Regions from separate parts of the Pseudarthrobacter sp. LMD1-1-1.1 genome, predicted to be linked through region 1. Evidence: predicted binding sites of a transcription regulator. Region 1 holds the regulator's gene; the other holds the start of a gene.
The links. Region 1 encodes LexA, which represses DNA repair genes until DNA is damaged. Its sites were predicted from a motif close to TCGAACANNTGTTCGA; they were not measured.
Positions count from the first base shown of each region.

Region 1 (3,400 bases):
ACCCCGGCCAGGGATACTCACCGCCCGATGACAGTGCACCGGTGCTGATCAACATAGCCCCACTATCCGTCGCCGGGAGGCTGCGGGAGGGGCTTTTTGCGGACCATACCGTCGTGCTGACCTCTGCCACCCTGGCCATTGGCTCCGCCTTTGAACCGGCGGCCGGGGGACTGGGCCTGGTAGGCGACGGAGCCCCCAGCTGGACGGGCGTGGATGTTGGCTCGCCCTTCGACTATCCCAAACAGGGCATCCTCTACGTCGCCGGCCACCTGCCCAAGCCCGGCCGCGGCGTGTCACCGGAAGCGCTGTCAGAACTCGAAGCACTCATCAAGGCATCCGGTGGGGGCGCCCTGTGCCTGTTCTCCTCGCGTCGGGCCGCCGAAGAGGCCGCCGATGCCCTCCGGCCCAAGCTCAATATGACTGTTCTCTGCCAGGGCGAGTCGACCATGACCGCCCTGGTGAAGCAATTCGCCGACGAACCGGACACCTGCCTCTTCGGAACCATGTCCCTGTGGCAGGGCGTCGACGTTCCCGGAGGATCCTGCCGGCTGGTGGTGATAGACCGCATCCCCTTCCCGCGGCCGGACGATCCCCTCATGACGGCGCGTTCGCGTGCCGTGGCGCAGGCAGGGGGAAACGGCTTCATGTCCGTTTCCGCCACCCACGCGGCCATCCGGCTTGCGCAGGGCGCCGGCCGCCTGATCAGGTCTACCGGGGACAAAGGGGTGGTGGCTGTCCTGGACTCACGGCTGGCCACCGAACGCTATGCGGGATTCCTGCGCGGGGCGCTGCCCCCGTTCTGGGCCACCACCGATCGCGCCAAGGCGCTGGCTGCGCTCACCCGGCTTGGTGCAGACGCTTCCTGAGAAACCGCCGGACAACGCCTGCGCGGATGCCGCGCAGGCGTGCGCAGGCTAGAGCGAACGCAGGACTGAGACGACCTTGCCCATGATGGTGGCGTGGTCGCCCAGGATTGGTTCGTACTGCGTGTTCTGGGGGAGCAGCCAGGTGTGTCCGTCGCGCTGGCGGAACGTCTTCACGGTCGCCTCGTCGTCCAGCAGGGCAGCAACAATGTCCCCGTTGGCAGCGTCAGCCTGCCGCCGCACCACCACCCAGTCGCCGTCGCAAATGGCGGCGTCCACCATGGAGTCACCGGCCACCCTCAGCATGAAAAGTTCGCCCTGGCCCACCAGCTGGCGGGGCAGCGGCATGACGTCTTCCACGAGCTGTTCGGCGAGGATGGGGCCGCCGGCGGCAATCCGGCCCACCAGCGGAACCATGGCCGTATCCAGCGCGGTGGGCAGTTCGGTGACCGTGGCGCCGCCGCCCGCAGCCTGCGGCGCAGGAGACGCGCCGGCGCCTTTGCCCCCGCCGTCGAGCGTGAGCGGCATCAGCACTTCCATGGCGCGCGGCCGCTTGGGGTCGCGGCGCAGGTAACCCAGCTTCTCCAACTGTGAGAGCTGGTGGGTCACGCTGGACAGGCTCGCAAGGCCGACGGTATCGCCGATCTCGCGCATGGAGGGCGGATAACCGTTCTCGTTGACCGAGCGCTGGATGGTTTCGAGGATCTTTTTCTGCCGTGGGGTCAGGCCCTTGGCTGTCCTCTTGGATTGCGGGGCGGTCCTGCCCCCGGCGGCTGCTGCTGCCATATTCGCCAATGCCTTTCGCTTGCCGCCGGATCTTCCGTGTGCCGCTGTTCCACAGTGCCGCCGGAAGGACTCCCACTGTCATTGTCAGACCCTGCTGTTCAACTTCAGTGGTGGATGTTCTGTGGTTTCAAAACTAGGCCAGCCACATTGCTTTTTCAAACATTTGTTCTAGCGAGTCTCGACAATGTTCGTTGATAGGTGCTAAAACTTAACAAGCAAAGTTCGAACATGTGTTCTAACCAGCAGGTGCCCCATTCGAATACGCGGCCGGGAGAAGTCCCGGCGCGATATGAACGGCAAGGCAGCAGCGGGCGGACACCCGGGCAGCACGGCAAGTCCAGGAGGGCTTAGTTCATGTCAGCTTTATCTCTTCACCAGGTTTCACCTTCGTCCGCACCCCTGCGGCTGACCCGCCGGGGGAGGATCGTCCTGATCGGAGTTCCGCTCGTGCTCCTGGCTGTACTCCTGCTGTCGCTTTCAGGCCTCTTCCACTCCCCGGCCAAGGCCTCGGACTCGGCCGCCGACCTTGCCGTGACGCCCACCGTCACGGTGACCGTGCAGTCCGGCCAGTCGCTGTGGGCCATTGCGGGCGCCGTCGCTCCGGACCGGGACGCCCGGGACGTCGTGGCGGACATCGTCCAGCTCAACAACCTTGCCGCGGGCACCGTTCTTCCGGGCCAGCAGCTCTTCGTCCCCACTCACTGACCGTCCCCACTCACTGACCGTCCCCGCCCACTGACCGGCCGCCCACTGACCGGCCGCCCACTGACCGGCCGCCCACTGACCGGCCGCCCACTGACCGGCGCCACCCCTGAGTTCGTGGCCTCTGCCAGGGTGGCCTGCCTGGCTGGCTGGCAAGCCCTGGAGCGGGCCGCCGCGGGACATGCCGAGGGCGAACAGGAACCGTCACATTTTCCGGTCGTTGCCGCGGCAACTAAACTGTTCAGGTGAACGACCAGCTAGAACGTCTGAACCGGCTTCCCCTCCGCAGCAACCTCCGCGGCCTGACCCCTTACGGGGCGCCCCAACTGGACGTCCCCATTCTGCTGAACGTCAATGAAAACACCCATGGTGTTCCCGCCGACGTGCGCGCAGCCATCAGTGCCGCCGTGACGGAGGCCGCTGCGGGGCTGAACCGTTACCCGGACCGTGAGTTCACCGCGCTCCGGAAGGCCCTGGCGGAATACCTCGGGCATGGGCTCGATGAAACCAACCTGTGGGCCGCCAATGGTTCCAATGAGGTCCTCCAGCAGATCCTCCAGGCCTTTGGCGGTCCGGGCCGCACTGTACTTGGTTTCCCGCCCACGTACTCCATGTACCCCCTGCTGGCCAGCGGAACGGACACGCAGTACATCACCGGGGAGCGCGCGGAGGGCTATGACCTCAGCGCGGAGTCGGCCGCGCGCCAGGTCAAGGAACTGCAGCCGAACATCGTGTTCCTCTGCTCGCCCAACAACCCCACCGGGACCGGGCTTGGGCTGGACGTCGTGGAGGCCGTCTACGAGGCCGGTGCGGACAGCCAGGCCATCGTCATAGTCGATGAGGCGTACCACGAGTTCGCGCACGACGGAACGCCCAGCGCGCTGACGCTCCTGCCCGGCCGTGAGCGGCTGATCGTGTCCCGCACCATGAGCAAGGCGTTCGCCCTGGCGGGGGCCCGGCTCGGCTACATGGCTGCTGCACCCGAGGTCACCGACGCCCTGCGCCTGGTCCGCCTGCCGTACCACCTGTCCGCCATCACCCAGGCCACC
Region 1 is NZ_JBEGHP010000023.1:560,312-563,711, forward strand. It holds gene MRBLMD1_RS16145 (ATP-dependent DNA helicase) at 1-866, shown strand, start outside; gene lexA (transcriptional repressor LexA) at 915-1,649, opposite strand; gene MRBLMD1_RS16155 (LysM peptidoglycan-binding domain-containing protein) at 2,004-2,354, shown strand; gene MRBLMD1_RS16160 (histidinol-phosphate transaminase) at 2,597-3,400, shown strand, end outside.

Region 2 (3,400 bases), on a different contig from region 1:
CGGTATCGTCCGCCTTGACCTCGGCAAAGTTGAAGCCGGCAGGTTCGTTGACCTTGGGCAGCGTGGCAAGTTCCATGGGATAACGACGGCGGAGCGCGGCTGCGTTGCCGGGCGCGGCTTCGGTGCCGGCGAGCCATTTGGCACTTTGCTCCTCCAGCCAGATCAGGGACCGCATGGCATCCACCGCGGTGCGCTCGACGTCCGACTGGCGGAAGACGTCGTTGAAGACCTCCAGCGACACGGGTCCGGTGTAGCCGGCGCGGACCACGTGGCCCATGAACTTGGCCAGCTCGAACTGCCCCTCGCCCGGGAAGACGCGGTAATGGCGGCTCCAGGACAGGACGTCCATGGAGAGCTTGGGGGCGTCCGCCACCTGGACGAAGAAGATCTTGTCCGGGTTGATGTCCTCGATCGGCGCCGTGTCCCAGTCGCGGGACAGGATGTGGAAGGAGTCCAGGCAGGTTCCCAGGTTGGGGTGGTCCACCATCTCCACCAGGCGGTAGGCGTGCTCGTAGTCGTTGACGTACTTGCCCCAGGCCAGGGCCTCATAGGCCACCTTGACGCCGTGGTCCCCCGCCAGGTTTGCGAGCTGTGCCAGTTGTTCGGCGCGGACGGCGTCGTCGTCAATGGTGGCGGTGGCAACGTTGGAGCACACCAGGATGGTGTCCATGCCCAGGCGGGCCATGAGCTTGAACTTGGCCTCGGCGCGGCGGAGGTTGGCCTTCAGCAGGTCCGGGGTGACGCCGTCGAAGTCGCGGAAGGGCTGGTACAGGTCCAGGCCGAGCCCCAGGTCCGCTGCCATCTTCCGCACGTCTTCGGGGCTGAGCGGTGAGGTGACCAGGTCCTGCTCGAAGATTTCGATGCCGTCAAAGCCGGCGATGGCGCAGGCCTGCATCTTTTCCTTCAGGGTGCCGGAGAGGCAGACCGTGGCGATTCCTGTGCGCATCAGGCGGCCACCTCCTCGGCGGCCACGAGCTCCAGGAAGTGCGAGCGCATGCGCTCCGGGTCGGCGTCCAGGCCGGTGAAGATCCGGAACGCGTCGGCGGCCTGGCCCACTGCCATCCTGCCGCCATCCAGGACCTCACAGCCCTTGGCGCGGGCGCCGCGGACCAGTTCGGTGTCGATCGGGCGGTAGACGATGTCCGCCACCCAGTGCCGGGGCTCGAGCAGGTCAAGGTCCAGCGGGACGCCGGGGTGGGCTGCCATTCCAACGGGAGTGCAGTGCACCAGGCCATCGGCCAGCGGCATCAGCTGCGGCAGCTCCGCCGTGGTGCGGGCCGTGACGGTGCTGTCCGGGAAAAAGCCCTGCAGCTCGGCAGCCCGTGCGGTGGCCCTGGCGGGGTCCATGTCCACCAGGTCCAGGGATTTGACGCCTGCGCTGAGCAGGGCATAGGCGACGGCGGACCCGGCACCGCCCGCGCCGAGCTGCACCACGCGGTCCAGCCGGGCGCCGGGAAGGCCGGAGGCGAGGGCGGCGGCGAAGCCGGAGAAGTCGGTGTTGTGGCCGATGAAGCGGCCGTCCCGGATGACCACGGTGTTGACGGCACCGAGGCGGCGCGCGTCCGGGCTGACCTCATCCAGGTGCTGCAGGACCAGCTGCTTGCAGGGATGGGTGATGTTCAGGCCGTTGAAGCCCAGGATGCGGGCACTGTCCAGGATGGCGCCCACCGATTCCCCGGTCAGCCCCAGTTCCAGCAGGTCGATGGGACGGTACAGGTAGCGCAGGCCCTGCACGTCACCTTCCCGTTCGTGCATGGGCGGCGTGAGCGATGGCGTAACGCCATCACCAACCAGCCCTACAAGGTAGGACTCAGTTCGATTGCTCATGCGTGCAGCTCCTTTGGTACGGCACCGGGCAGGCGCGGAACTCGGCCGCGCTGCGGGGTGATAGGGATTACGGTACAACAAATGTTCACTTATCGCACTATTGTTCTTCATGCGAACAACGGTGTCGCCCCGGGGACGGTTGCTGGCCCCTTGGTGCTATCGCTGCGGCAGCCTGGCCGCCAGTTCGGCGGCGGCTTCCTGGAGCAGGGGAACGTGCGCCACCAGCCCCTCAAGGTCCAGCCGGAAGACCGGCACGGCAGTTGCCAGCGAGGCGAAGGCGTGCCCCTGGTCGTTGAGCAGCGGCACGGCCACGGCACGCATCCCCGCCTCGTTCTCCTCGTCCATGACGGCGTAACCCTGCCGGCGGACCTTTTCGATCTCAGCCCGGAAAGCGCGGCGGTCCGTCACGGACTTGTCAGTCAGCGCCTCCAGCGGGAGCTCCGCCAGTAGCTTCTCCCGTTCCGCATCCTCGGCAAAAGCCACCAGGGCCTTGCCCACGGCGGTGGTCGAGAGCGAGCCGAGGTGGCCGGGGTCACTGGTCACGCGGAAGGTCTGCGGCCCGTCCACCTTGCTGACGGTCAGGTGGTGCAGGCCGTCGCGGACGCTGAGGATGGTGGCCTCGCCGGTCTGCTCGGTGACACGGCGGAGAATGGGCATGGCCGTACCCGCGAAGCCATGGTGGTTGGAGACGCGCTGCCCCAGCTGGAAGATCCGCAGGCCCAGGTGGTAGCGGCGGCCGTCCGGCTCGTAGTCGACAAAGCCGTCGCGGGTCAGGGAGCCCAGCAGGCGGTAGGTGGTACTGAAGGGAAGTTCGGCGCGGCGGGAAATTTCTGCGGCACTGGCACCGCGGGGTTCATCACCCAGGAGGACCAGCAGCCCCAGGGCCTTGCCCACCATGTCCGTGCGGTCGGCGGGACGGGCGCCCACTTTGCCTTCCGGCGGCATGGCATTCACGGGCTCTCCGGCGCGGGCGGCGGCAGCGGATTCTTCATTGACCGCTGTGGTTTGGTTCACACTCATGCATTCGATGTTGCCACAATGTGAGAGCTATTTCTAGATGGTGATTATTTTCTTGACAGGTGACTGCCCTCACAGTCATAGTTTCTGTATCGCAAAAGTAGCTCCCACCATGTGGCTACAACTGCCGGGTCTTTGCACCGGACTCCAGCCGCATCCCCCGCCCGCACCAAGGCATCGGCGGCTGCGACCCCCCAGATCCATCCGCGACAATGTCGTCACACCAAAGGAACACCATGAGCAAGACACTTCCGTCCGCAGGGGCGGGTGCCCTCACCTCCGCCGGGACACCCAAGAAGGCCGCCCTCGCCAGCTTCCTGGGCAGCGCCGTCGAATACTATGACTTCTTCATCTTCGGCTCGGCCGCAGCACTGATCTTCCCCACTGTCTTCTTCCCCAACGCCGATGCCAACGCCGCCATCATGTCCTTCGCAACCTTCGGGTTCGCGTACGTGGCACGTCCCATCGGCGCCATCATCCTGGGCCACTTCGGCGACCGGGTGGGCCGGCAGAAAGTCCTGATGTTCACCCTGGTGCTCATGGGTGCTTCCACCTT
Region 2 is NZ_JBEGHP010000012.1:131,120-134,519, forward strand. It holds gene MRBLMD1_RS06145 (bifunctional sugar phosphate isomerase/epimerase/4-hydroxyphenylpyruvate dioxygenase family protein) at 1-946, opposite strand, end outside; gene MRBLMD1_RS06150 (shikimate dehydrogenase) at 946-1,827, opposite strand; gene MRBLMD1_RS06155 (IclR family transcriptional regulator) at 1,984-2,847, opposite strand; gene MRBLMD1_RS06160 (MFS transporter) at 3,081-3,400, shown strand, end outside.
Region 2: a site for LexA is predicted at 1,901-1,916, ahead of MRBLMD1_RS06150 (shikimate dehydrogenase). Genes of this name have one in related genera too.